2 regions of the Mycobacterium paragordonae genome follow, and region 2 is predicted to be linked to the other one. Evidence: riboswitches for the same ligand, from Rfam matches in the RefSeq annotation. Region 2 holds a riboswitch; the other holds the start of a gene.
The links. A riboswitch is a leader RNA that binds a small molecule or an ion and turns the genes downstream of it on or off. The one in region 2 is predicted to bind cobalamin.
Positions count from the first base shown of each region.

Region 1: linked by a shared signal. The riboswitch ahead of metE (5-methyltetrahydropteroyltriglutamate--homocysteine S-methyltransferase) and the one ahead of C0J29_RS14140 (PPE family protein) in region 2 are both predicted to bind cobalamin.

Region 1 is NZ_CP025546.1:5,307,161-5,318,608, reverse strand. Features, by position in the region: gene C0J29_RS23750 (pyruvate carboxylase) at 1-981, shown strand, start outside; gene C0J29_RS23745 (mycobacterial-type methylenetetrahydrofolate reductase) at 978-1,892, shown strand; gene C0J29_RS23740 (cobyric acid synthase) at 1,934-3,409, shown strand; gene C0J29_RS32960 (hypothetical protein) at 3,417-3,638, opposite strand; gene C0J29_RS23735 (DUF3556 domain-containing protein) at 3,755-5,476, shown strand; gene metE (5-methyltetrahydropteroyltriglutamate--homocysteine S-methyltransferase) at 5,563-7,845, opposite strand; cobalamin riboswitch at 8,003-8,272, opposite strand; gene C0J29_RS23725 (SDR family oxidoreductase) at 8,303-8,950, opposite strand; gene C0J29_RS23720 (TetR/AcrR family transcriptional regulator) at 8,971-10,233, opposite strand; gene C0J29_RS23715 (SDR family NAD(P)-dependent oxidoreductase) at 10,395-11,357, opposite strand; gene C0J29_RS23710 (acyl-CoA dehydrogenase family protein) at 11,354-11,448, opposite strand, start outside.
Region 2 is NZ_CP025546.1:3,083,263-3,094,710, forward strand. Features, by position in the region: gene C0J29_RS14120 (type III polyketide synthase) at 1-683, shown strand, start outside; gene C0J29_RS14125 (cytochrome P450) at 666-1,949, opposite strand; gene C0J29_RS14130 (ABC-F family ATP-binding cassette domain-containing protein) at 1,955-3,745, opposite strand; gene C0J29_RS34395 (PE family protein) at 3,814-6,963, opposite strand; cobalamin riboswitch at 7,190-7,376, shown strand; gene C0J29_RS14140 (PPE family protein) at 7,488-9,149, shown strand; gene C0J29_RS14145 (acyl-CoA synthetase) at 9,269-11,448, shown strand, end outside.

The DNA of each region.
Region 1 (11,448 bases), 2.2 Mb from region 2:
CGAAAGGTGTACGCGCCGTTCGAATCCGGGCTGCCGGCTCCGACGGGCCGGGTGTACCACCACGAGATTCCGGGTGGCCAGCTGTCGAACCTGCGTCAGCAGGCGGTGGCGCTGGGACTCGGCGACCGGTTCGAAGACATCGAAAACGCCTATGCCGGGGCGGATTCCATCCTCGGGCATCTGGTGAAGGTGACGCCGTCGAGCAAGGTGGTCGGGGACCTGGCGCTGGCTCTGGTGGGCGCCGGTGTCACCGCGCAGGAGTTCGCCGCCGACCCGGCGCGCTTCGATGTGCCTGACTCGGTGGTCGGCTTTTTGCGGGGCGAACTCGGCGACCCGCCTGGGGGTTGGCCGGAACCCCTGCGCACCAGGGCGTTACGTGGACGCGGACCCGCCAAGTCCGAGCGGTCGCTGTCCGCCGCCGACGAGAGCGTGCTACGCACACCCGGGCCTGCCCGCCGGGCCGCGCTCAATCGGCTGCTGTTCCCCGGACCCACCGGCGAACTGCAGGCGCATCGCGAGAAGTATGGCGACACATCCCGGTTGAGCGCCAACCAATTCTTCTATGGACTGCGGTACGGAGAGGAACACCGCGTCAAGCTGGAACGCGGCGTGGAGTTGCTGATCGGCCTGGAGGCCGTCTCCGAGCCGGACGAACGCGGCATGCGCACCGTGATGTGCATCATCAACGGCCAACTGCGGCCGGTGCTGGTCCGCGACCGCAGCATGGCCGCGGAGGTGCCGACCGCCGAGAAGGCCGACCGGGCTGACCCCGGTCACATCTCCGCGCCCTTCGCCGGCGTCGTCACCGTCACCGTGGCGGTCGACGACGAGGTCGAAGACGGTCAGACCATCGGCACCATCGAAGCCATGAAAATGGAGGCAGCCGTGACCGCACCGAGGGCCGGAAAAGTCACGCGCGTGGCGGTATCCGGGACGGCTCAGGTCGAAGGTGGCGATCTGCTGGTGGTGCTGGGCGCGTGACGTTACACACCATCGCGCTGGAGCTGGTGCCACCCGACGTCGACGGCGGCACGCAGCGCGCCTTCGACGACGCGCACAAGGTGCTGCGCTACTCAGCCGAATACGGTCTACGGGATCGCCTCCGGCACGTCATGATCCCCGGCCTGATCGCCGAGGACGACGACCGGCCGGTCGCCATGCGCCCGAAACTCGATGTGCTGGAATTTTTTTCGATCCTCAAGTCCCAGCTGCCGGGGATCGGGGGCCTGTGTACCCAGGTCACCTCGTTCACCGACGAGTTGGCCTTGAGTCAGCGCCTGTCCGATCTGGTCGAGGCGGGGATGGAGGGCATCGTATTCGTCGGGGTGCCCCGCACCATGACCGACGGTGCGGGCACCGGCATCGCACCGACCGACGCGCTGTCGATGTACCGGATGTTGGTGGAGAACCGGGGTGTGATCGTGATCCCGACCCGCGAGGGCGAGCAGGGCCGGCTGAACTTCAAGTGTGACCAGGGCGCCACCTACGGCATGACCCAGCTGCTGTACTCCGACGCGATCGTGCGATTTCTGACCGACTTCGCCGAGGCGACCGACCACCGGCCCGAGATCCTGCTCTCGTTCGGCTTCGTCCCGAAGATGGAAACCGGCACCGGACTTATCAATTGGCTGATCCAGGACCCCGGGAACGCGGCCGTGGCCGAAGAACAGGCATTCGTCAGGAAACTGGCAGGCAGTGAGCGCGGAGTGAAGCGCCGGATGCTGGTCGACCTGTACAAGCGCGTCATCGACGGCGTCGTCGACCTCGGTTTTTCGCTGAGCGTCCACCTGGAGGCCACCTACGGCGTGTCCGGGCCGGCGTTCGAGGCCTTCGCGGAGATGCTCGACTACTGGGCGCCCGAGCAGCCCGTCGGCGGGCCGATGAGACCATAGCGGGCGGTGAACACAACGACGATTCCCCAGAAGGTCACCCGATGCCTGGTCTGCTGATAGCGGGCACGACCAGCGACGCCGGCAAGACCACCGTCACGGCCGGGTTGTGCCGCGCGCTGGCCCGACGTGGTGTTCGGGTGGCGCCGTTCAAGGCGCAGAACATGTCCAACAACTCGATGGTGTGTGCGGGCCCGGACGGCGGGGGAGCGGAAATCGGCCGGGCGCAATGGGTGCAGGCGCTCGCTGCCGGGGCCACACCGGAGCCCGCCATGAACCCGGTCCTGCTCAAGCCATCCGGCGATCAACGCAGCCACGTGGTGCTGATGGGCAGACCGTGGGGCGAGGTCGCGTCGTCGGACTGGCTGGAGGGCCGGCGCGCCCTGGGCGAGGCGGCGCACCACGCCTTCGACGACCTCGCCACCCGGTACGACGTCATCATCGCCGAGGGTGCCGGCAGCCCGGCCGAAATCAACTTGCGCGCAGGCGATTACGTCAACATGGGTCTCGCGCGTCATGCGGATCTGCCGACCGTGGTCGTCGGTGACATAGACCGCGGCGGCGTGTTCGCGGCGTTCCTGGGCACCGTCGCGCTGTTGTCCGCCCAGGACCAGGCTTTGGTGGCGGGGTTCGTGGTGAACAAGTTCCGCGGCGATCTCGACCTGCTGACGCCGGGTCTGCGCGATCTGGAACGGGTCACCGGGCGACGGGTGTACGGCACCCTGCCGTGGCATCCCGACCTGTGGCTGGACTCCGAGGACGCGCTCGATTTGGACGGCCGACGGGCGGCCGGCACCGGGGCGCGCCGGGTGGCCGTCGTGCGGTTGCCCCGCATCAGTAATTTCACCGACGTCGACGCGCTGGGTTTGGAGCCCGATCTGGATGTGGTGTTTGTTTCCGAGCCCCGCGCTCTGAGCGACGCCGACCTGATCGTGCTGCCCGGCACCCGGGCCACGATCGCCGACCTCGCCTGGCTGCGCGCCAGGGGTCTGGATCGCGCGGTGCTCACCCACGCCGCCGCGGGAAAGCCGTTGCTCGGTATCTGCGGCGGATTTCAGATGCTGGGCCGCACGATTCGCGATCCGCACGGCGTCGAAGGGCCGGCGGCCGAGGTCGAGGGCCTGGGGTTGCTCGACGTGGAGACGGTCTTCGGCACCGACAAAGTTCTCCGACTTCCGCGGGGAGCGGGACTCGGCGTGCCGGCATCGGGATACGAGATTCATCACGGCAGGATCGCCCGCGGCCACGCGGGGCAGGAGTTCCTCGGTGGCGTCCGTGACGGGCAGGTGTTCGGCACCATGTGGCACGGCTCGCTAGAAGGCGACGCGCTGCGCCGGGCGTTCCTGCACGAGACGCTCGGCCTCACAACATCCGGCGTGAGTTTCCCGGTCGCACGCGAGCGGCGTCTGGATCTTCTCGGCGATCTGGTCGAACAGTGCCTGGACATCGACGCGTTACTCGACCTGGCCCGACGTGGGTGCCCGCCGGGCCTGCCGTTCCTGGCGCCCGGCGCGCCGTGAGGATCGCCTAGCCCGGTCCGCCGTACTGCCACACCAGGCTGTGGCTGCCCGTCATGGTCGGGTTGCACCACATCGTCTTGCCCTCGGCGTCCTGGGTGGTCGCGTGCAGCACCGTGCACGCATCACCCGGGGACGGCGCTTGCGCCTGCGCGGGACCGCTGCCCACGACGAATGCGATTGGTACGGCGGCCCCGACGACCGCTCTTTTCAGGTATCGGGCTCCACGCATGCTCCCCACTCCCTTCGACACCTCCACCTCACGTTATCGCCGGCAGCAGCGGCGGAACAAGGATTCGGTGCGGCGGGCTGGGCAGATAGCTAGAACACGTTCTAATCTGTGGAACCATGGGATTTCTCAAGCCCCAACTGCCCGAGGTCGACATCGCCGAATGGAGCAAGGGCACCCGCAGCGAGAAGATCCGACCGATGGCCCGGCACTGGGCCGAGGTGGGCTTCGGGACGCCGGTGGTCATGCACCTGTTCTACGTCGTCAAGATCCTGCTCTACGTCCTGTTTGCGTGGCTGATTGTTCTGAGCACCAAAGGTATTGACGGGTTCACCAATGTCCGGGCCTGGTACGCCGAGCCGATCGTCTTCGAGAAGGTCGTGCTGTACACGATGTTGTTCGAAGTGGTCGGGCTGGGCTGCGGCTTCGGGCCGCTGAACAACCGGTTCTTCCCGCCGATGGGCTCGATCCTGTACTGGCTGCGGTTCGGCACCATCCGGCTGCCACCCTGGCCGGATCGAGTCCCGCTTACCTTCGGCACCAAGCGCAAGCCGGTGGACGTCGCGCTCTATGCCCTGCTACTGGTGCTGCTGGTGACGGCGCTGTTCACCGATGGCACCGGGCCGATACCGGCGCTCGGCACCAAGGTCGGACTGTTGCCGATGTGGGAGATCGTGGCGATCCTGCTGGTACTCGGCGCCGCGGGACTGCGGGACAAGGTGATCTTCCTGGCCGCCCGCGGTGAGGTGTACGGCTCGCTGACCGTCACGTTCCTGTTCGGCGGAGTCGACATGATCGTCGCGGCCAAACTGGTGTTCCTGGTTATCTGGATGGGCGCAGCGACATCCAAACTGAACAAACACTTTCCGTTCGTGATCTCGACGATGATGTCCAACAATCCGCTGTTCCGGCCGCGGTTCATCAAACGGATGTTCTTCGAGAAATTCCCCGACGACCTGCGACCCGGCATCTTGTCGCGAATGTTCGCCCATGTCAGCACCTTTATCGAGATGTTCGTGCCGCTGGCGCTGTTCTTCTCCCACGGCGGCTGGCCCACCACCGTCGCCGCGATCGTCATGGTGTGCTTCCATCTGGGCATCCTGACCGCGATCCCGATGGGGGTGCCGCTGGAGTGGAACGTGTTCATGATCTTCGGCGTGTTCGCGCTATTCGTAGGGCATGCCCAGCTGGGCATCAGCGACGTCAAACACCCTGCGCCGGTAGCCATTCTGTTCACCGCGCTGGTGGGCACCGTGATCCTGGGCAACATGTTCCCGCGCAAGATCTCCTTCCTGCCCGGCATGCGCTACTACGCCGGCAACTGGGACACCACGCTGTGGTGCATCAAGCCGTCGGCGAGCGAGAAGATCGCCCGGGGCATCGTGGCGATCGCCAGCATGCCGCAGGCCCAGCTGGAGCGGTTCTACGGCAAGGACCGCGCCCAGATCCCGATGTATCTCGGATATGCGTTCCGCGCCATGAACACTCACGGCCGGGCGTTGTTCACGCTGGCGCATCGCGCCATGGCCGGGCAGAACGAGGACGAGTACGTCATCACCGACGGAGAACGCATCTGCAGCACCGCAATCGGCTGGAACTTCGGTGACGGCCACATGCACAACGAGCAACTGATCGCCGCAATGCAACGGCGCTGCCGATTCGAGCCGGGGGAGGTGCGCGTGGTGTTGCTGGATGCCCAGCCGATCCACCGGCAGACCCAGCGGTACCGGTTAGTCGATGCCGCCACAGGTGAATTCGAGCACGGCTACGTCCGGGTAGCCGACATGGTGACCCGGCAGCCCTGGGCCGACGACCTCCCCGTCGTGGTGGAGTCGAGCTAGGGCGCGAGCAGACGCAAAATCGCACATTCCGGCGCACCGGAACGCGATTTTGCGTCTGCTCGCGAGTGGGCGTGCCCCCGGAGGAGCTACGCCTCGGCGCGCACCTGCTGCGCAGCGGCCACCATGTTCCGCAGTGACGCGGTCACCTCGTCGACGTTCCGGGTCTTCAGCCCGCAGTCCGGATTCACCCAAAGCCGTTCAGCAGGAACGGCTTTCACTGCAGCCCGCAGCGACCTCGCCATCTCGTCGGTGCTCGGCACCCGCGGCGAGTGGATGTCGTAGACACCCGGGCCCACGCTGTTCGAGAAGCCGATCGCATTCAGGTCGTCGAGCACCTCCATGTGCGAGCGTGCCGCCTCGATGGACGTGACGTCGGCGTCCAGGTCGGCGATCGCGCCGATCACCTCCCCGAACTCCGAGTAGCACAGATGAGTGTGAATCTGGGTCGAGTCGTCGACACCGGAAGTGGCCAACCGGAAAGACCCGACGGCCCACGAGAGGTACTCGTCCTGGTCGGCGCGGCGCAACGGCAGCAGCTCCCGCAGCGCCGGCTCGTCGACCTGGATCACCGCGATACCCGCGGACTGCAGGTCCACTGTCTCGTCCCGGATCGCCAGCGCCACCTGGTTGGCAGTGTCGGCCAACGGCTGATCGTCGCGGACGAACGACCACGCCAGGATCGTGACCGGCCCGGTCAGCATGCCCTTGACCGGCTTGTCGGTGAGCGACTGCGCGTAGGTGATCCAGTCGACCGTCATCGGGTGGGTACGCACCACATCGCCGAACAGGATCGGCGGACGCACACAGCGGCTGCCGTAGGACTGCACCCACCCGTTGTCAGTGGCGAAGAAGCCTTCCAGCTGTTCGGCGAAGTACTGGACCATGTCGTTGCGCTCCGGCTCGCCGTGCACCAGCACGTCGATGCCGAGTTGCTCCTGCAGCGCGATGACGTCGGCAATCTCCTTCTTCATCCGCCGCTCGTACTCGGCCTGGTCGATCTCACCAGAGCGCAAGGCGGCCCGCGCGATGCGGATCGCCGAGGTCTGCGGGTAGGAACCGATCGTCGTGGTCGGCAGCACCGGCAGCTGCAACCGCGCGTCCTGGCTGGCGCGACGCTCGGCGGGGTCGCCGCGGTGGACGCCGGACGCGACGATCGACTGGATGCGGGCCCGGAGCTCGTCATTGTGCAGCCGTGCGTCTTTCCGGCGCGAGGCCACGGCCGCGTTGGAGGCCGCGATCTCGTCGGCCACCGCCTCGCGGCCGTCCCGCAGCGCCCGGGCCAGCACCACCACCTCGCGCACCTTCTCCGCCCCGAACGCCAGCCAGCTGCGCAGGTTGTCGTCCAGATCGGTCTCCGGCTCCAGCGAGTACGGCACGTGCAAAGTGGAGCACGACGTCGAAACAGCTACGGCCCCAGCGGGTCCCAGCAGGGTGGCCAGCTTGCCCAACGCCGCCTGCAGGTCGGTGCGCCAGATGTTGCGGCCGTCGACGATCCCGGCCACCAATGTCTTGCCGGCCAGTTCGGCAACGGCCGCCACCGCCGTGTCGGGGCCGTAGACCAGGTCGACGCCGATCGCTTCGACCGGGGTGCGGGCCAGCCCCGCCAATGCCGCGCCGGGGTCGCCGAAGTAGGTGGCGACGTGGATGGCGGGCCGGTTGGCCACCGCCCCCAGCGTGTTGTAGACGGCCTCGGCCAGCGCGGGCGCATCGGGGGAGATGTCGGTGACCAACGCCGGCTCGTCGAACTGCACCCACTGCGCACCGTTGTCGGCCAGCAGTGACAACAGCTCGGAATAGACCGGCATCAGCTCCTGCAGCCGCTCGATCGGTGCGCCCGCTCCGTCCACCGCCTTGCTCAGCAGCAGGAAGGTGACCGGCCCGATAATCACCGGACGCGCCGGAATGCCTTGTTCCTGAGCCTCTTTCAGCTCGAAGAGCACCTTTTCAGGGTGCAGCGAAAACTGGGTCGACGGTCCGATCTCGGGAACCAGGTAGTGGTAGTTGGTGTCGAACCACTTCGTCATCTCCAGCGGGGCGACCTCGTCGTTGCCGCGCGCGGCCGCGAAGTAGCGGTCCAGATCGTCGGAGATCCCGGCGACCCGGGCCGGCAGCGCGCCGAGCAACACCGAGGTGTCCAGCATCTGGTCGTAGTACGAGAAGGTGTTGACCGGCACCGAGTCCAGGCCGGCGGCGGCCAATGCCGACCAGGTGTCGCGGCGCAGGTTGGCGGCGACGGACTCCAGGTCGGAGCGGCTGGTTCGGCCTGCCCAGTAACCCTCGGTCGCGCGCTTGAGTTCGCGGCGCGGGCCGATCCGGGGGGAACCGGTGATGGTGGCGGTGAATTTCGGAGAACTAGCTGAAGCGGTCACGAGCGGTCCTTCATTCGACGGTATGGACACCGCCCGCGGACGCGCAGCCGACAGTCGGGGCGATGCGCATGTGCTCTCTGGAGCCCGCGTACCACCACGGCTGGCTGGCCAAACGCCCATTCCACGAGGCGATGTGCCGCCGGGCGCGGCGCGCCCGACACAACTGGCAGGTCTTCGGACTCACAGGCGCGCACCGGAAGGTGCTCCCGCCCGGTCGACGATGCGGCCCGGAAGGGGCCGCTGAAGAGCCGGGCAGGTTTCCTACTGGCCGTCGCTTCCCAGTCCGGTGCGGACCAGTGCATGTGACGGCGGTCGTTCCTGCATACCGCTGCGGGACAGTCCCGGATTCTCACCGGGTTCCCTCTCGCGAGGCTTGGAGGCCTCGCTCGATGCCGGCGCCACGAGGGCACCGGCAGACCAGTTGCGAGGACAAGGCTACTCCGCGGGCAGTAATCGGTTACGGCACGGGCGCCACTGCGTCCGCGATCGGCACATCCCCGTTGTTGAAGTCGATCGTGCGCCGGATCGTCGCGTCGTCGGCAAGAGTGGCCGCGACGACGGCCGCCACATCTTCCCGCGAGACCTCACCCTTGGCTTTGCCCACCGCGATGTGTCCGGTGCCCGGGTCGAGGGTGAGCCGACCCGGGCCCAGCACGGTCCAATCGAGTTCACTGGCGCGCAGGTGGGCGTCCGCCGCGGCCTTGGCCTCGGCGTACGGGAAAAACGAATTCTCCGGCGACACGCCGTGTCCGGGGCCCGCGCCGAAGTACGACACCATCACGAACCGCTTGACCCCGGCCTGAGCCGCGGCGTCGATCACGCGGATCGCGGCGTCCCGATCCACGGCGTACGTTCGTGCCGGGTCACCGCCGCCGGCCCCGGCGGTGAAGACGACCGCGTCGTGCCCGGCCAGCAGGTCGGCCAGGGCGTCGGTGTCGAGTTGCTCGATGTCGGCGGTGATCGGCGTGGCGCCGGTGGCCGCGACCTCATCGGCGTGGTCGGGGTTGCGGAAGACCGAGCTGACCTGGTCACCACGCCCGGTCAGGATTCTGGCCAGATACAGCGCGACCTTGCCGTGGCCGCCGATGACAATGATGTGCGCCATGAGTTCCTAGGCTACTTGCGCTACTCGACGGCGCGAACCGCCGCACCACGCAGGACGGTGTCACGAGCCAGGATGAGCGACGATCGGGTGCCCACCGCGCGCAGGATGTTCTCCGGTATCCACTGCATGCCGATGATGCTGCGGGCCAGCATGGTGATGCTGGGCGCGTCGATACGTATCTCGGAGGACCGGATGCCTTCAGAGAGGAGCGATTTCATCTGACGCAGGCGAGTGGTGTACAGCCAGCCCGGGTTGGCGGTGTTCGGGGGCGACTGACGCATCCAGGCGAGCTGAATGCGGAATTCGTCCGAGAACTGGTCCAGCGCATTGACGTTGACCCAACTCAGTGCGTCCAGCTTCTCGATCGGGGTTGCCGCACAACGCAGTACGTCCACCCAGCCGGCTTCGACCTTCTGGCCGAAGGAACGCATGATCGAAGCCAGCAGTTCGTCTTTAGACCCGATGACGCGATACACGGTGCCCGTGCCCAGGCCCGCCGCCGACGCGATATCCCTGATCGTGGTGACTTCATATCCCTTGCGGCCGAACTCCGCTCGGGCCACCGCCCGCAGATGCGCCGCCTTGTCGCTGGGATCGGCTTCGCTGTCGTCGGCCCAGGACGCAATGACATCGCCCGCCGCGGCGAACGCCTTGGACCGGTCCAGCGCTTCGTCGCTGGGCGGCTGGGATGCCAACCCCTGCAATATGATCCGGCACATCAGGGTAGCCACCTGGTCGGCGGAGGAGTTGTGCCGAATGACGTCGAGCCCGACCTGCAGCATGGTCTGGCAGATCCGGTCGGCCAGCGTGGGCAGATCGATGTCGGCCTTGATGTAGCCGCTCCACCGCGCCGCGCGCAGCGTTTGCAGCATCGCCTCCTCAATCGCGGTGGGGCGCTGCTGCGTCAGCTTCATCAGCTCCGGATCAGCGCTCGGGCCCTCGTAGAAGGACATCTGCAGGGCGGCCCGATGCCGCACCGCGCAATTGGCGATCGCCGATCCCAGTTCGATGATCTGCTCGGCAGGAGGACGCGAGTCCGGCTCGTCCAGCTTCGCCTGGGCGCTCTCCCCGATGCGGGCCAGGTCGGCCTGGTAGCGACGGATGAGTTCGACGAGGATCGCCTCTTTGGACTCGAAATGGTGGTAGAGGCTGCCCGGGAGAATGCCTGCGGCGTCGGCGATCTCCTGCAGCGACGTCCGCAGGCCCGACGAGGCGATCAGCGACGCCGCCGTCTCGAGGATTTCGGCGCGCCGCGTGCCGGCCTCGGTGGCGCTGTCGGTCATGGCCCGCTCGGGGCGGAGGACCGCGGTGCCGGCAGCGTGCGCAAGTCGTCCTCCTGCTGAACCAAATCTTTGGTAGAGGCTATCAGACCCGCGGCGCCAAACGCGCTGCTGAGGAACCCGGAAGGGGGTGTGGACCACATCCTAGAGCGCGATGTCCACGATCAGACGCCGACGTCGACGCCGCGTTGAGCACAGACGCCGAACACTTCCTCGAAGATCGAGCCGGGCACGGTGAACGGTTCGGTCGCCGACACCTCCGACAGATGCGCGGCTATGTCCTCGGCACTGGGCGCGCCAGCGCCATCGCCGTCGCCATCGCCATCTGCAAGCCAGCCCGCCCCCAGCCCGACGAACACCCGCGCGAAACGCCCCGCGCACGCGGAGAAGTTCTGATGGCTCAGCTCACAACCGCGACTGGCCAGGAAGACCACCATCGGCACCACCAACTCGGGCTTGATCAGCTCCAGGAAGCCGATCTCCTCCAAAGCTTTGGGATCTCCGACGGTTTCGGTCACCATGCGCGAAAAACCGAACGGCAGAACGGTATTGCTGAGAATTCCATGTGCGGCGCCCTCGATGGCGATGACATTCGACAACCCGACCAATCCTGCTTTGGCCGCGGCATAGTGGGCTTCCAGCGGCTGGCCGAACATGCCGCCCGAGGAGGAGACGAAGACGAACCGGCCGTATCCCTGCGTCTTCATCACCCGGTAGGCGGGTTGGCTCAGATAGAACCCGCCGTCCAGGTGCACCCCGAGCATGCTGCGCCAGTGGGCGGCGGACAATTCGTCGAACGGGATGCTGTTGAAGATTCCGGCGTTGCTCACCACCGCGTCGAGTCGGCCGAAGTTATCGACGGCCGCGGCGACGATCGCCGCACCGCCTTCCGGGGTGTCCACCGACTCGTGCGACGCCACCGCCCTGCCCCCGGCAACTTCGATTTCGGCGACGACCCGGTCAGCGACGGTGGTGTCGGCGCCTTCACCGTGCATGGTGCCACCCAGATCGTTGACGATGACGGCGGCGCCGCGCCGGGCCAAGTCCAGCGCGTAGAGCCGGCCGAGTCCACGTCCGGCGCCGGTGACGATTGCGACCTGATCGGTGAAGTCGACGGTGTCGGTCATCGCTTTCCCTTCTTGGCAAGGTGCGCACCGACTTCGGTGAGATAGCAGTCCGAGCTGCCGAGGAAGGCGCTCCAGCTCAGCAAGCGCTTGA
Region 2 (11,448 bases):
ACGTCCGCCGGATGCCGCTGTTCGGCCTGGGATGCGTGGCCGGCGCGGCGGGCGTGGCGCGGCTGCACGACTACCTGCGTGGGGCTCCCGACGGCGTCGCGGTGCTGATCTCCGTCGAGCTGTGCTCGCTGACCTACCCGGCGGTCAAACCGACGGTCTCGGGTCTGATCGGAACGGCTCTGTTCGGCGATGGCGCGGCCGCCGTCGTCGCCGTCGGTGACCGCCGCGCCGAGCAGATCCGGGCCACCGGACCCACCATCGTCGATTCCCGCAGCCGCCTGTACCCGGAGTCGCTGGACATCATGGGCTGGGACGTCGGATCGCACGGCCTGCAGCTGCGGCTGTCCCCGGACCTGACCGGCCTGATCGAAGCGCACCTGCCGGCCGACGTCGACGGGTTCCTCGCCCTGCATGACCTGAACCGCGACGACATCGGCACCTGGGTGAGCCACCCCGGTGGGCCGAAGGTGATCGACGCGATCACCAGTTGCCTGGAGCTCGCGCCCGAGGCGCTCGAGCTGACCTGGCGCTCCCTCGGCGAGATCGGCAACCTGTCCTCGTCCTCGGTGCTGCATATCCTGCGCGACACCATCGAGAAACGGCCGCCCAGCGGGAGTCCCGGTTTGATGCTTGCGATGGGTCCCGGGTTCTGCGCCGAACTGGTGCTACTGCGCTGGCACTGACTCGCGCACGTGCACTGTCAGACCCGGCTTGGGACTGAGCGACGCGAAGTTCGCCGCCCGGAGGCGCTGAGCCGGTAGGTCCAGGGTGGTCCGCGCGACCAGCCGGGCCAGCATCACCGTCATCTCGGTGATGGCCATCACCGAACCGATGCACCGGTGCAAGCCGCCGCTGAACGGAATGAACTCGTATGGAGCGGGTTTGCGGTAGTCCGGGGCGTCGGGGTCCCAGCGCTGCGGGCGGAATTGCGTTGGCTCCGGCCATATCTCGGGCAGCCGGTGGGTGACGTAGGCGCTGAACACGATCATCCGGCCCGCCGGGATGTGACGGCCCTCGAAGCGCAGGTCCCGCATCACCCGCCGGGCCGAGATCACACCCGGCGGGTAAAGCCGAAGTGTCTCGTGCACAACGCCGTTGAGGTAAGTCAGGGCGGGCAGATCCGCGGCGGCGGGTGGCGCGCCGCCCAATACCCGCCCTACCTCGGCAGCCGCGGTATCCCAGGCGCCGGGCATCGTCAAAAGCAGGTGGGCGGCCCAGGCGAGCGCGCCGCTGGTGGTTTCGAACCCCGCGGTGATCATCGAGACGATCTGGTCGCGAATCTCGTTGTCACTCAGGGTCTGTCCTTCGTCGGATCGCCCGTTGAGCAGCGTTGTCAGCATATGGTCGTCGGGTCTGGGCCGGGCCCGGGCATCGGCGATCTCGGTGTCCATCAATTCGTCGATGCGCGCCCGGGCGGTCATCGCGCGCCGCCAGCCGGGGGAGTTGAGCCTCCGTTGCATCGCCATCACCTGGGGTAGGTGGTGGGTCAGGTCCAGCAGCGGCTGCAGCTGTGCGCCAAGGAAATCCGAATGCGCGGCCATCCGGGAACCGAACAGGCTTTCCGCGGTACTGCGCCGAATAGCCGAACGAAAACCCTGATAGATATCCACCCGCTGGCCGGGGCGCCAGTCGTCGATCATCGTGTCGACGGAGCGCACCATGGTCTGCACGTACTCCTGAACCTGGCGGTGGCGCAGTCCCGGTGCCACCACGCTGCGCCGGCGGCGGTGGTCGTCGCCGTCGCTGACGATCAGTGCGGTCGGGCCGTCCACCGGCGCCAGCGTCTCGAAGGTCTCCCGCCAGCTGAACGCATCGGCGTTGGCGAAGACGAACTTGTTCGCCTCCGGCCCAAGCAGATAGACGAATCCGCGGCTTCCGATCCCGGCATTGATGACCGGGCCACGGCGTCGGTACGCCGCCAACAGCGCCTCACCGGGTGGGTAGGACACCGGCTTCATTCCAGCGCCTCCGACAATTCCAGCCACTGCGCCTCGAGGGTGCCGACTTCGTCCTCCAGACCGCGCAATTCCCTTGTCAGGAGCGTGATTCCGACATGATCGGATTGATCGTGTTCGGCCAGCTCGATGTGCTTGGCTTCGATCCGGGCGGCGAGGCGGGCCAATTGGCGGTCGACGGAGGCCAGTTCCTTCTCGGCGGCCCGGCGTTGTCCCCCCGACATCGACTGGTGCGCGACCGGTGCCGCCCCGGACGGCTGCGGTGACGGCCGGGGAGGCTTGGCGGGCGACTGACGAGCCAGGGCCAGGTACTCGTCGATGCCGCCCGGGAGGTGCCGCAACCGGCCGTCCACGATCGCGTACTGCTGATCGGTGACGCGTTCGAGCAGGTAGCGGTCGTGCGAGACGACGATCAGGGTGCCCGCCCAGGAATCCAGCAGGTCCTCGGTGGCCGTCAGCATGTCGGTGTCGACATCGTTGGTGGGCTCGTCGAGCAGCAGCACGTTCGGTTGCGAGAGCAGCGTGAGCATCAACTGCAGGCGTCGGCGCTGACCGCCGGACAGCTCCCCGACGCGCGCCGAGAGCTGCCCGGAGCCGAAGCCCAGCCGCTCCAGCAACTGCGTCGGGGTCATCTCGCGGCCCTCGACCTCATAGCCGCTCTGCAACCTACCGAGCACGTCGGCGATGCGCTCGCCGGCCATCGAGGTCAGCTCGTCACCCTGCTGATCCAGCACCGCAAGGCGGACGGTCTTGCCGCGCTTGACGCGCCCGCTGTCGGGTTGCACGGTGCCGGCCAGCAACCCCAGCAGGGTGGATTTGCCGGCGCCGTTGGCTCCGACGATCCCGGTGCGTTCGCCCGGGGCGATGCGCCACTCGACATCGCGGAGCACCGGGCGCCCGTCGTAACAGACCGAGACGTCCAACAGGTCGATCACGTCCTTGCCCAGCCGGGCGGTCGCGAGCTTGGCCAGCTCGACGGTGTTGCGCAGCGGCGGGACGTCGGCGATCAATTGGTTGGCGGCCTCGATGCGGAACTTGGGTTTGGAGGTTCGCGCCGGGGCGCCGCGGCGTAACCAGGCCAGCTCCTTGCGCATCAGGTTCTGCCGCTTGGCCTCCGACGCCGCGGCCTGGCGGTCCCGCTCCACCCGCTGCAGCACATACGCGGCATAGCCGCCTTCGAAGGGTTCGACGACGCCGTCATGCACTTCCCACGTCGTGGTCGCCACCTCGTCCAGGAACCAGCGGTCGTGGGTGACCACCAGCAGACCGCCGCTGCTGCGGGCCCAGCGCTGCTTGAGATGACCCGCCAGCCAGGTGATCCCCTCGATGTCGAGGTGGTTGGTGGGTTCGTCGAGGGCGATCACGTCCCACTCGCCGATCAGCAACTGGGCCAGCTGCACCCGCCGGCGCTGGCCTCCGCTGAGCGTGGAAACCATTGCATCCCAGGGGATATCGGAGACCAGTCCGGCCACCACGTCACGCACCCGGCCGTCGCCGGCCCACTGATGCTCGGGTTGGTCACCGACCAGCGACCAGCCGACGGTGTGTTCGGGATCCAGGGTGTCCGCCTGGGCCAGTGCGCTCACCCGCAGCCCGCTGCGCTGGGTGACCCGTCCCGAGTCCGGCGTGAGCTGGCCGGTGAGCAGGCCCAGCAGGCTGGACTTGCCGTCGCCGTTTCGGCCGACGATTCCGATGCGCGCGCCGTCGTTGACGCCCAGGGTGACCGATTCGAAGACCACCTGGGTCGGGTATGCCAGGTGTACGGCCTCGGCTCCGAGCAGGTGTGCCACTGGGCTGAGGCTACCGGCTTGCTACCGCATGGACTGGCTCGTCACCTCAGTGAGGTCGATCTGGCCGGTCACAGCTGTCCGGTGGTGCCGGGCAGCCCTCCGGGTATCCCGCCGCCCCCGGCGACGGCATGGGCCAGAACAGCTGCGAGCGCGTCACCGCCATTGCCGCCGAAGCCGCCGGCTGCGCCGTCGGTGCCGCCGTCGCCGCCGTCGCCGCCGATTGAGGCTCCGGTCCCGTAGTTGTAGGCCGTGCCGCCGAGCCCGCCATTTCCGCCGGTGCCGGTGCCGGTGGCGTTGCCGCCCCGGCCGCCGAAGCCCCCGGTGGCGCCCGCCGTCGATGCGGTGTTCTCGATCTCCGCGGTACCGCCCCACCCGCCGTCGCCGCCGTAACCGGTGGTGCCGTCGCCGCCGGCTCCTCCGGTTCCGGCGATGGCGTTTCCGGTTCCAGCGGTGAACGCATAGCCACCGCTGCCGCCTTCCCCGCCGTTGGTGCCGCCACCGCCGGTCCCGGCATCGCCGCCGGCGGCGGTGGCCGCAGAGGTGCTGTTCCGGACCCACCCGGCGCCACCGCTGCCGCCAATGCCACCGGTTCCGCCGGCGCCGTCCGTGCCGTGCACGCCGTCGCCACCGATGGCGTCTCCGGTTCCGTAGTTGAAGGCGTTACCGCCGCGGCCACCGGCGCCGCCGTTATGGCCGGTGCCGCCGGCTCCGGGGGTGCCGCCGATGGCGTCTCCGGTGCCGTAGTTGACCGCGTGACCGCCCCACCCGCCCGAACCGCCAGTGCCGCTTGTGGCGCTGCCGCCGGCGCCGCCGAGCCCGCCTACGGCGTCAGCCGTAGAGGTGGTGCTCTCGATGTACGCGCGACCGCCGTCACCGCCGGTACCGCCGTTACCGGTCGTCCCGTCACCGCCCGCCCCGCCGGCGCCGGGGGTGACATGTCCGGTTCCCGGTGAGTACGCCTCTCCGCCCCACCCGCCGTCGCCGCCGGTGGTGCCGTCGCCGCCGGCCCCGCCATTTCCGCCAGTGGCTGAACCCGCCGAGACGCTGACGCTGTCGCCGCCGGGGCCGCCGGCCCCGCCAACCCCGCCGTTGCCGTTGCTGCCGTTCGCGCCGTTGGCGCCGTACGCGTGTCCGGTTCCCGCGACAACCGCTTCACCGCCACGGCCGCCGCCGCCGCCGTTGAAACCGGTGCCGCCGGCACCGGGGGTGCCGCCGATGGCGTCACCGGTTCCGGAGGTGTCCGCGAAGCCGCCGGCCCCGCCGTACCCGCCGGTTCCGGTGGGGCCGGTGGCATCGCCGCCGTGCCCACCGGAACCGCCGACGAGGGTGACCGTAGAGGCGTTGTTCTGGATTTCCGCGCCGCCGCCGCCACCACCACTGCCGCCGTAGCCGACGGTGCCGGTGCCGCCGTCTCCGCCGGTGCCGGCGGTGAGGTGTCCAAATCCTCGCGTGAACGCATTAGCACCGTTGCCGCCGCGCCCGCCGGTGCCGCCGTCGCCGCCGTCCCCACCGTTGCCACCGGCAGCAGTGCTGTTAGAGGCGCCGTTATAGATGTTCGCGTAACCGGCGTCGCCACCGGCGCCGCCGGTGCCGTCAGCCGCGTCCCCGCCAGCACCGCCGTCTCCGCCGGTGACATTTCCGGTTCCGTAGTTCTCCGCGACACCGCCGGTGCCGCCGGTGCCGCCGTGACCGCCGACGCCGCCCCTGCCGCCGCTGCCGCCATGGCCGCCGACACTGGCGGCACCGGTGGCGTTGCCGCCGCGACCGCCCGTGCCGCCCGTGCCGCCGACGTCGCCGGCCACGCCTTCGCTGCCGGCGCCGCCGCCGCCACCCATTCCGCCGACCCCGCCGCTGCCCGCCACCACGCCGCTACCCGGTGATCCTGCGTCGCCGCCGGTGCCGCCCCCACCGCCACCGGGGGCAACCGTCCCGCCGCCGCCGGTGTCGGCGCCCCCGGCGCCGCCCGCACCGCCGACGCCGCCGTCCCCGGCCCGGCCGCCGGTTCCGCTCACGCTGGCGCCACCGTCGCCGCCGCGGCCACCATGGCCGCCGAAAAAGCCATCGCTGCCCGAAGCGCCCGCGTCGCCTGCACCGCCGGCGCCGCCCGTGCCGCCGGCGCCGCCGACGCCTGCGCTGCCCGCGTGGCCAGCGGCCCCGAATAGGCCTCCTGCGGCACCGGCGGCACCGGCCGTACCGGCAGTACCACCCATCCCGCCGTCGCCCGCGGTTCCGCCGTCCATGCCGAGCCCGACGCCGCTGCCGCCGTTACCGCCAAGGCCACCGGCGCCACCCGCCCCGCCGGCTCCGCCGTCGCCGGCGGTGCCGCCCAGCCATGCCTTGTTGGCGCCGCCGACCCCACCGACGCCACCCATTCCACCCTGCCCACCGGTAGCACCGATGCCGCCGGCCGATCCGTCCGTACCGGCCTCCCCGGCGCCGCCGGCGCCACCGGCCCCGCCGGCCCCGCCATGACCCCACAGCGACAACAGCTGACTATTTGCCCCGCCGGCCCCGCCAGACCCGCCGTTACCGCCGGGCCCACCCGCCACGCCGACTCCGCCTGCACCGCCTGCCCCGCCGGACCCGCCGGTAGCGCCGCCGAACGGTCCTAACCCGCCGCCGATCAGACCGTTGGCGCCGCCGGCACCTCCGTTACCACCGCTACCGCCGGCCACCCCGGTTCCGCCCGCGCCACCATTGCCGCCGCGACCCCAAAAGGCAGCGGACCCGCCGGAGCCGCCGTTACCGCCGGCCGCGCCCGACCCACCATTGCCGCCGTTGCCCCACAGCCATCCACCCTCGCCGCCGTTCTGCCCGGTGCCGGGCGCCCCGTCGGCGCCGTCGCCGAACAGCGGGCGACCGGTCAGCGCCTGGCTGGGACCGTTGATCAGCCCGAGCAGGTCATCCGCTATCGACTGGGCCGACAGCGGCACGGCGTTGGCGGCTTCGGCGCCCGCATACGCCGCGGCACCGGACTGCAACGTGCGCACAAAGTCGGCGTGAAACGCCGCCGCCTGCGCGCTGAACGCCTGATATTCCTGGGCGTAACCGCCGAAAAGCGCCGCGATCGCCGCCGACACCTCATCCTGGGCCGCGGCCACTATCCCGGTGGTTCGGGCGACCGCAGCCGCATGTGCCTCGCTCAGCGACGAGCCGATACTGCCCAAATCCGTTGCCGCCGCCGAGAACATTTCGTGCGACGCGACCACATACGACATCGTTATTCTCCCGCCCGATCGGGGTCCTCGACGAACACGGTCGCGCAACGGCGCCGCCACCCCTAGGGACTTTCGCCCTCATTCGCCCCGCCAGCAGGCCTCAACCGGCCATGCCCTAGCGCCGACAAACCAGTCGAGCGGGAGTGCTGCGCCGGCCCCATTGCGTAAACCGCTGCATTGCACGACTTGGCCTGATTCGGGGGACCGAGGCCACCGGTGTCCGCTATCGGTTGGGCTGGCTTGATGCGACAATGCACCGGTAAGGCAATGACGATGCAGGAAGCCGGTGTGAAACCGGCGCGGTCCCGCCACTGTAATCGGGGAGCGACCCTCATACGCCACGGCGATTAGCTGGAAGGCGAGGCGAGCAACGATCCGAGAGCCAGGATACTCGCGTCATCGCGTCCTGCGACCCGGGGCGGTGTACCCCGAGAGAGCGATCGCCGTCCGATGCATATCCGGTTTGTTTTTGGTCATTTCTGTTCGCGGACAACGTTTTCCGTATCCTGCCAAGTGGTCGCGCAGTGACCGCCCCGATCTGGGCGGCCGCGCCGCCGGAGGTACATTCGGCGCTACTCAGTAGCGGTCCCGGCGCCGGGCCACTACTGGCCGCCGCTGCCGCATGGAGTTCGCTGAGCACGTCCTACGCCGAGACGGCCCAGGACCTGGCGGCGGTGCTGGCGGCCGTGCAGGCCGGCGGCTGGGACGGTCCGACCGCCCAGACCTACGTGGCCGCCCACCTGCCGTATCTGGGGTGGCTGATCCAGGCCGGGGCCGACAGCGCGGCGATGGCTGCCCGGCAGGAGACCGCGGCCACCGCCTGGACGGCCGCACTGGCCGCCATGCCCACGCTGGCGGAACTGGCCGCCAATCACGTCACGCACGCCGTGCTGGTGGCCACGAATTTCTTTGGCATCAACACGATTCCGATCGCGCTGAACGAGGCCGACTACGTGCGGATGTGGATCCAGGCCGCCACCGTAATGACCACCTATCAGGGCATTGCCACGGCGGTGGTGGACACCGCGCCACAGACCACCGCAGCGCCGGATATCGTCACCACCGGCGCACTGGCGGCCGCCGACGATCTCCCTCCGGACCGGCAGACCGACTTCTACCAGTGGTTGACGGACATCGGCTATATCGACTTCTACGACAACTACATTCAGCCGTTGATCGACGCGTTGTCCAACCTGCCGTTCTTCCAGGCGCTGTTCTCGGGATTCGATCCCTATCTGGTCATCCTCGGCAATCCGCTGACTTATTTCAGCCCGTTCAACGTCGCGTTCGCCCTGGGTTACCCGATGGATATCGGCACCTACGTGTTGTTCTTGTCGCAGATGTTCTCGTTCGTGGCCCTGGATCTCACGGCGGCTTTCGCCTCGGGCAATCCGACGACCATCGGTTTCACCATCCTGTTCGTCACCGTGGAGATCATCGGCACGGTCATCACCGACACCATCGCGCTGCTCAAGACGCTGCTCGAGCAGACCATCGTGCTGCTCGCGGTGGTGGTGCCGTTGCTGACCGCGCCGTTGGTGCCACTGGCCGCCGGCGCGGTGCTGGCCCCGATCGGCATCAAGGGCCTGGCGGCGTTGGCGGTGGCGCCCCCGGCACCCCCGGTGGCGCCACCGGTCAGCCCGCCGCTTGCTGCCCTCGCCCCGTCCGTTCCGACCTCCACCTCGTCACCCGCGCCGGCGCCGGCTGAGGTGACCGGATCGGCTCCCGCACCACCGGCACTTCCACCGACCGCGGCGCCGCCGACCTTCACCGGCACCGGCGTCGGCATGGGCCTGGGTGCCGGTATGGAGAACTTCGGCTACCTGGTGGGTGATCTCGGCTCGGTCACCAGAAAGGCCGCGGTAGCGGCTGCACGGAAGAAGGCGCCGGACCCCGACAGCGCGCAGGAGCCCACCGCCGCGCCGGCTCCCGAGGAACCGGCGGGCACGCCTCGGCGCCGGCGGGCGAAGGTCGCTCAGCTCGGCCGGGGCTACGAGTACATGGATTTGGAGCCCGAGGTGACCGCGTCGGAAACGGGCGCGACGAGCATGGGGTTCGCCGGCACTGCGGCCGGCCGGGGCGCCCGTGCAACGGGTCTGACCACGCTGGCCGACCACGAATTCGGTGGCGGGCCGCGGATTCCGATGCTGCCGGGAACGTGGGAAGGCGAGCACGGCGAGCGGTGAGGATCTCTGGTCGTGCGAGCCCCTCCGGCCGCAAACACCGTGACCCAGACCACACGTCAAGGCCGATGTGCCATGATGTCCTCGCTGGTCAAGGCCGACGTCAGGAGCATTGAGGAGCAGTGGTGGATCTCAATTTTTCGATGGTCACGCGTCCGGTCGAGCGGCTGGTAGCCACCGCTCAGAACGGTCTGGAAGTGCTCCGGCTGGGCGGTCTGGAAACCGGCAGCATCCCGTCGCCGTCCCAGGTCGTCGAGAGCGTGCCGATGTACAAGCTGCGCCGCTACTTTCCGCCGGACAACCGCCCCGGCCAGCCGTCGGTGGGTCCGCCGGTGCTGATGGTGCACCCGATGATGATGTCGGCCGACATGTGGGACGTCACCCGGGAAGACGGCGCGGTGGGCATCCTGCATGCCAGCGGGCTGGACCCGTGGGTGATCGACTTCGGGTCACCGGACAAGGTCGAGGGCGGCATGCGGCGCACCCTGGCCGACCACATCGTCGCGCTGGATCAGGCCATCGACACCGTTAGGAACGCCGCCGGCCAGGACGTGCACCTGGTCGGGTACTCCCAGGGCGGCATGTGGTGCTACCAGGTCGCGGCCTATCGACGGTCGAAGAACCTGGCCAGCATTGTGGCGTTCGGCTCACCGGTCGACACCCTGGCCGCATTGCCCATGGGCATCCCGGCGAACATGGGCGCCGGCGTCGCCGACTTCATGGCCGACCACGTGTTCAACCGGCTGAACATCCCAAGTTGGATGGCGCGCACCGGTTTTCAGATGATGGACCCGATCAAGACGGCCCAGGCCCGCATCGACTTCGTGCGCCAGTTGCACGACCGCGAGGCACTGCTGCCGCGGGAACAGCAGCGCCGGTTCCTCGAACGCGAGGGATGGATCGCCTGGTCCGGCCCGGCCATCTCGGAACTGCTCAAGCAGTTCATCGCCCACAACCGCATGATGACGGGCGGATTCGCCATCAACGGTCAGATGGTGACCCTGACCGACATCACCTGTCCGATCCTGGCTTTCGTCGGTGAGGTCGACGACATCGGCCAGCCCGCCTCCGTGCGCGGCATCCGGCGGGCGGCCCCGAACACCGAAGTGTACGAATGTCTGATCCGCACAGGGCATTTCGGCTTGGTGGTGGGATCCCGCGCCGCCCTGCAGAGCTGGCCCACCGTCGCCGAGTGGGTGCGCTGGATCTCCAGCAACGGCGACAAGCCGGCCAGCATCAGCCTGATGGTCGAGCAACCCGAGGAGCACAACGACAGCGGTGTGGCATTCAGCTCCCGCATCGCGCACGGCCTCGGTGAAGTGTCCGAGGCGGCGCTGGCGCTGGCCCGGGGGGCGGCCGACGCCGTCGTCGCGGCCAACCGCTCCATGCGCACCCTTGCCGTGGAGACCGTACGCACCCTGCCGCGGCTGGCGCGGCTGGGACAGCTCAACGACCACACCCGAATCTCGTTGGGCCGCATCATCGATGAGCAGGCCCATGACGCCCCCCAGGGCGAGTTCCTGTTGTTCGACGGTCGCGTGCACACCTACGAAGCGGTCAACAGGCGCATCAACAACGTCGTCCGCGGACTGATCGAGGTCGGGGTGCGCCAGGGCGACCGGGTGGGCGTCCTGATGGCCACCCGGCCCAGTGCGCTGGTCGCGATCGCCGCGCTGTCCCGGCTGGGCGGCGTGGCCGTGCTGATGCGCGAGGACGTCGACCTGGCCGCGCAGGTCCGGCTCGGGGCAGTCAGCGAAATCCTGACCGACCCCACCAACCTCGAAGCCGCACGCCAACTCCCGGGCCAGATTCTGGTGCTGGGCGGCGGCGAGTCACGTGATCTGCATCTGCCCGACGACGCGGACGTCATCGACATGGAGCAGATCGACCCCGATGCGGTGCAGCTGCCCGCCTGGTACCGCGCCAACCCCGGATTCGCGCGCGACCTGGCGTTCATCGCGTTCAACGCCGCCGGCGGTGAACTGGTCGCCAAGCAGATCACCAACTTCCGGTGGGCGCTGTCGGCGTTCGGTACCGCCTCGACGGCCGCGCTGGACCGCAAGGACACCGTGTACTGCCTGACGCCGCTGCACCACGAGTCCGCATTGCTGGTCAGCCTGGGTGGGGCGGTGGTCGGCGGCACCCGCATCGCGCTGTCCCGCAGCCTGCGCCCGGACCGGTTCGTCGCCGAGATCCGCCAGTACGGGGTCACGGTGGTGTCCTACACGTGGGCCATGCTGCGCGACGTGGTGGACGACCCGGAGTTCGGGCTGCACGGCAACCACCCGGTCCGGTTGTTCAT